One region of the Bacillus sp. MN7755 genome, then DNA from elsewhere that is predicted to be linked to it. Evidence: riboswitches for the same ligand, from Rfam matches in the RefSeq annotation. Region 1 holds a riboswitch; the other holds the start of a gene.
What was found. A riboswitch is a leader RNA that binds a small molecule or an ion and turns the genes downstream of it on or off. The one in region 1 is predicted to bind S-adenosylmethionine.

Region 1 (3,200 bases):
AGAAAAACTTCAATTCAGGTTGCCTTTTATTTTTCAATTTGTGCCCATTTGAAGTTTAATTGACCTGCAAATTCTACTTGTACAATTCCTTTCACATAAGAACGTTCTAAATAAGATTCACCTTTTTGGTAAAGAGGAGCGATAACAGAGTCTTTAAATAATATTTTCTCGGATGCTAGTAATGCTTCCCAGCGAGCTTTTTCATCACCAGCTAAAGTCGTTTTAACTTTTTCAATTGTTTCATCGAACTCCTTATTAGAGTAATGATCTAAGTTGTAAGGGTTATTCGTTGTAAATAGTTCAAGGAATGTAATTGGATCAGCAAAGTCAGGACTCCAGCCGTCAATGCCGATTTCATAGTCACCTTTTAATAAAAGTGAAACTTGTTGTTTACGTGGTTGTGGTTTTACATTTACTGTTAATCCGTCTAAATTCTTTTCTAGTTGTCCTTTTAAGAACTCACCAGTTTTCTTATCAAGGTCAGCATCACTTGTTAATAATTCTAATGTGATTTTTTCAGAACCAAGCTCTTGTTTAGCTTTCTTCCATAACTCTTGTGCAGATTTTGTATCAACTTTGGTTAAATCTCCGTTTATAGTACGGAAGTCCTTTCCATCAGTCCCTTTTGCAAAGTTTTTTGGAACGAGGCCAAAGGTTGGTGTAGAGCCATCATTTAATAACGTATTTACAAAGGATTTTCGATCAATTGTTTGGTCAATTGCTTGGCGTGCAGAAACGTTTTGAAGTACTTTGTTTTGTTGATTCATACGTAAAAATTGTACGCCTACGTTCGGGCGTTCTTTAAAGTTCGCATCCTTTTTATATTTATCAACGAAGTCAGATGTTAATTTTATACGGTCTAATTGTTTTGATTCGAATAAATTTACTTCTGTTGATTTTTCTTTTACTACGTTAAAATTGATTTCTTCTAGTTTGACAGTATCTTTATCCCAATAGGTAGGGTTTTTCTTGAATTTAAAGCTTTGTTCGTGCTTCCAATCGCTTAGTGTAAAAGCTCCATTGTACAAGATTGTATTATCTTCTAAAGCGTACTTATCACCTTGTGCTTTAAAGAATTCCTCGTTAATTGGTAGAAATGTTGGGAACGCTGTTAAACTAATAAAATATGGAACAGGACGCTCTAATTCTACCTCAAACGTATGGTCATCAACTGCTTTTACACCAAGTTGGTCGGCTGGAAGTTCTTTGTTGTTAATTTTTGTTGCGTTTTTAATATCAAAGAATAAAAATGCATATTCAGAGGCTGTTGCTGGATCGACAGCTCTTTGCCAAGCGAAGACAAAATCTTTCGCTGTAACAGGAGTGCCGTTTGACCATTTTGAATCTCGTAAATGGAATGTGTATTTCGTTTTATCGCCACTTACTTCATGAGATTTTGCAACACCAGGGACAGGTTTGTTACCTTCACCAAGATTATACAAACCTTCAAATACGTTTCTCATTACTTGACCAGAATCAGTATCTGTAGCACGAGCTGTATCCATTGTTCGTATTTCAGTAGGTGAAGATAAGTTTAAAACCTGTTTACTAGGTGCCTCGTCTTTTGCATTTGCTCCACTTGCTTCGTTTTTATAACTACCGCAACCAGTTAATAAAATACTTACTCCTACAACTGATGCAATACCGGGTACAAACTTCTTTTTCATTTGATTTTCCTCCTAAATAATTAAGTTTGGATGATGATGAGGGAAATGAAAAATAAAAATCCCTCTTTTCGTATTGAGAAAGAGGGATTTTTACGTACAAGTTATGCACCCGTATATAAACGAAGTCCCTCATTCTATCTTTCAAGCCATAAAGCTTGCAGGAAGTGGCACAGTATTCAAAATGAACCTGTTGCCGAGGTTTCAAAGGGCCAGTCCCTCCACCTCTCTTGATACAATGAGTAAACAAATAAACTTTATTAAATTTTGTGTTTCTTTGATAATTCAAAATCTTACACCTTGGATGATGAAGTGTCAACCGAATGAAATGTAGTTTAAATTTTCAGTTTTCTTTAACGGAAAAACCACTGCATATGGCAGTGGTTTTTCTACTAGAAGTTAAAGTTATCTGGATCTGGACCAACGCGACGATCTTCATTTAAAGCTTGAATTGCTTTCATATCATCAGCACTTAATTCAAAGTCGAAGATGTTTGCATTTTCAATAATGCGATGTTCTTTAATAGATTTAGGGATTGTTACAACTTCGTTTTGTAAATCCCAGCGTAAAATAATTTGCGCAGTTGATTTATTATATTTTGTCGCAATTTCTTGTAAAACTGGGTTATCTAGTAGTTGGCCTTGCATTAATGGTGACCAAGCTTCAAGCTGGATATTATGTTCTTTACAGAAAGCGTGTAACTCTTCTTGTGCTAAACGTGGGTGGTATTCCACTTGGTTGACCGTTGGCTTAATTTCAGCAATTTCAAATACGTCTTGTAAGTGGTGAATGTGGAAATTACTCACACCGATAGCACGAACACGACCATCTTTATAAAGCTTTTCTAATGCTTTCCATGATTCAGTATATTTCCCTTTTACAGGCCAATGTACTAAATATAAATCTAAATATTCTAGACCTAATTTTTCTAATGTAGTTTCAAATGCTTGAAGTGTTGTTTCATATCCTTGATCGCTATTCCATACTTTTGATGTAATAAATAATTCTTCACGTGAAACACCTGATTCACGAATCGCTTGTCCAACGCCTTCTTCATTTTGATAGATTGCTGCAGTATCGATGCTGCGGTAGCCATTTTTAATTGCTGCTTTTACAGAATCAATTACCTCTGAACCATCTTCTACTTTAAAAACACCTAAACCGAACCAAGGCATTTTTACTCCGTTATGTAATGTTGTATAGTCTTTTAAACTTGTTAAACTCATATTATTTCCCCCTAGCTTTTTTGTTTGTTGCTTCTACTGCTTTTTGAATTGCCTCTGAAAAATTATACTCATATAAAGTTTTGAGACCTTCAGCTGTGGAACCACCTGGCGTTGTTACTTGTTCGCGGAGGTTAGCCGGATCTTGCGTTTGTTCAAGCATAGAAGCGGAGCCAGAAATCATTTGAATGACAAGGTGTTTTGCGGTTGCTTCATCGACTCCATAACTTTTTGTTGCTTCAATTAAGCTTTCAGCAAAGTAATAAAGGAAGGCTGGTGCACTTCCAGTAACTGCAGTAAGCTGATGAATTTC
Region 2 (3,200 bases), on a different contig from region 1:
ATATTCTCCTCCTGCAACACTTTGCGAGCTGGTAAATCTTTATCAATTATGATCGGCATGTTCTTTGCCTCCGACTAGCGCTGCTTCTAAATCTGCAATAATATCAGAAACATCTTCTATACCAACCGATAAACGAATTAAATCTGATGTAACGCCAGCTAAACGCTGATCTTCAGCACTTAATTGTCTATGCGTTGTACTAGCAGGATGTATGACGCAAGTTCGTGCATCAGCTACATGCGTTACGAGAGTTGCTAGTTTTACATTTGCGATAAATTCTTTCGCTGCTTCTAATCCTCCCTTAATACCGAATGTTAAAACACCACTAGCACCTTTTTTCAAATACTTTTGTGCTAACGAGTAATTTTCATTACTATCTAATCCCGGATAATTCACCCATTCAATACGTTCATGATCAACAAGCCACTTAGCAACTGCAAGAGCATTTTCACTATGACGCTCCATTCGTAAATGCAATGTTTCTAAGCCGATATTGCTAATATACGCATTGAATGGGCTCATACAGTTTCCGTAGTCTCTTAATAATTGAACACGTGCCTTCACAATATAAGCTGCTGCACCAAAATTTTGAACGTAACTTACGCCGTGATAACTTGGATCCGGTTCAACAAGTTCAGGATATTTCCCATTTGTCCAATCGAAGTTCCCTCCGTCAATGACAATGCCACCTAAAGAACTTGCATGACCATCAATATATTTCGTCGTAGAATGAACGATAATATTTGCTCCATGTTCAAATGCTTGGCATAAATAAGGAGTTGCTAATGTATTATCCACAATAAAAGGTACTTCCAACTCTTTGGCTGCATCTGAAAATTCTTTGAAATTTAAAACGTTCATCGCTGGATTTCCTAGCGATTCCGCATAAACGAGTTTCGTCTTATCATTAGCAAGGGCCACAATTTCATCAGCTGTTAAATTTGGATTAAAGAACGTAACATCAATACCAAGTTTACGCAAACTCACCCCAAATAAATTAAACGTCCCGCCATAAACTGTGGAAGAACAAAGCAAGTGGTCTCCGCTACTACAAATATTTAAAACGGCGAGCATAATAGCAGCCTGCCCAGAGGCCGTTGCAACAGCTCCTACACCGCCTTCTAAATCTGATAACTTCTGCTCAAATGCTGCTAAAGTAGGGTTGCCAATACGCGTATAGATATATCCTTCTGCCTCTAAATTAAATAGTGCTGCTAAATCATCCGAAGTATCATATTTATACGTTGTACTTTGATAAAGCGGTAAAACACGCGGTTCACCATTCTTTGGCGTATAGCCACCTTGCACACAAATTGTTCCTTTTCCCCATGATTCTCCCATCTCTCATTCTCCTTTCTTCTTATACAAAATAAAAAACTGCCCCTTTCCTGAAAACAAGAAAGGAGCAGTTTGAAAACACGCTCTAAAGGCTCTTTCTTATCTTTCAGGATTATTACCTGCAGGATTTGGCACAATTCCGTTATACGGCTGTTGCCAAGGTTTCATCGGGCCTGTCCCTCCACCTTTTCTTGATAAGACTATGCAATTACCGTTGATTTTATAGCAATAATTTCCTAATGTCAATCAGTTTTTCTGAATGTTCTAAATTAACAACAAATAATTTGATACACATAACAAAAGAAATATATTCCATATTCATTTGAAAAAGACCTTTTAAAATCCCCTATTAATACATAGAATTAAATAAGTAGTTTAACTGTGTACATTCCAAATTCTGACGAGACCTCAATATATTGAATAAGCCAACCTCTCAAAAAGATACTATACATATTCATTTCATTTCACAGTAGTATATTTAATTCTTTCAACATTAAAACTTACATAACGGAGGTAGAACATGACACACACAAAGGACATGCACTTTATACTCGTCCTATACGGCATTATTTTAGGCTCTATAGTAGGAGCAACAGTCTGGTTATTTTTAGTTACAATAAATATCGGCATTCACTTTATTTGGGGATACTTACCTACTATCTTATCTTCTCCCCCGTATTACACCATTTGTATAACAACTATCGGCGGTATTCTCGTTGGCTTAACCCAAAAATACTTCGGCACATATCCACGTCTTATGCCGGAAGTAATGGGTGAATATAAAAAAACAGGTAGAATTGAATACCGTTTTGTACATAAAGCTACTTTAACTGCGATTATCGTTTTAATATTTGGGGCTAGCTTAGGTCCCGAAGCAGCACTTGTTGGCATTATCGGTGGACTTTGTACATGGGTAGGGGATCGCTTTACATTCGCCTTAAAAGGAATGAATGAACTAACAGAGGTTGGAATTGGTGCTACTTTAAGTGTAATTTTTAACGCGCCATTATTCGGTTATTTAGCTCCAAATGAAAATGAGGGTGAGCAAATTAATGAATTTTCTAAAGGAAAAAAAGCGATTGTATATTTAGCTACTACTTTCGCTGGTTTTTCCATTTATTTATTACTTAGTAAATTTGATAATCGTGGATCCTTTATCGTTGATTTTGGGGAAGGTTCCCTTTCTCTTAATGAATGGATTGCCTTTCTACCACTTGCTAGTATTGGTGCTATAGTTGGATTCTTTTATTTTAAATTAGAATTCACATTAGAGAAATTCATTCATCCTTTTAGGGAATACAAACTTATCCTTGGAATTATCGGTGGTATTTTATTAGGGATTGCAGGAACTTTTCTCCCATACACATTATTCTCCGGAGAACATCAATTAAAAGATTTAGTCGTTGAATGGAGCCATTTATCCTTCTGGGTACTACTTCTTTCAGGGGTTTTAAAATTATGTATTACTGCCGTTTGTTTAAATACAGGTTGGCGTGGCGGACACATTTTCCCAATTATATTCGCTGGATCTAGTATCGGATATGCTATAGCTTCCATTATCCCTATAGATCCAATTGCTTCGGTAGCCATTGTCACAACAGCAATTTCAAGCTATGCATTAAGAAAACCAATTGCTATAACACTACTATTACTCATGTTTTTCCCGCTCAATTTACTATTACCGATGCTTGGAGCGGCAGCGATTGGTAATGCATTTCCACTTCCTAAAAACAACGAAGCTACAAACGAATAAAAATAGGCAGTAGGGACAAAAGTTCCACTGCCTATTTTTATTACACACGTTGCTTCAATAACGCATATAACTCTTCAAAATTTTGTACTTCATATGTTGGCACAATCTC

Region 2: it holds a riboswitch for S-adenosylmethionine, as region 1 does, so the genes downstream of both, ACYVEC_RS02745 (bifunctional O-acetylhomoserine aminocarboxypropyltransferase/cysteine synthase) here and ACYVEC_RS11260 (peptide ABC transporter substrate-binding protein) in region 1, are expected to answer to the same signal.

Annotation. Positions count from the first base shown of each region.
Region 1 is NZ_BTRL01000009.1:36,305-39,504, forward strand. It holds gene ACYVEC_RS11260 (peptide ABC transporter substrate-binding protein) at 27-1,667, opposite strand; SAM riboswitch class I at 1,799-1,904, opposite strand; gene ACYVEC_RS11265 (aldo/keto reductase) at 2,057-2,890, opposite strand; gene proC (pyrroline-5-carboxylate reductase) at 2,892-3,200, opposite strand, start outside.
Region 2 is NZ_BTRL01000003.1:44,666-47,865, forward strand. It holds gene metA (homoserine O-acetyltransferase MetA) at 1-59, opposite strand, end outside; gene ACYVEC_RS02745 (bifunctional O-acetylhomoserine aminocarboxypropyltransferase/cysteine synthase) at 43-1,341, opposite strand; SAM riboswitch class I at 1,435-1,539, opposite strand; gene ACYVEC_RS02750 (chloride channel protein) at 1,859-3,091, shown strand; gene ACYVEC_RS02755 (YjjG family noncanonical pyrimidine nucleotidase) at 3,132-3,200, opposite strand, start outside.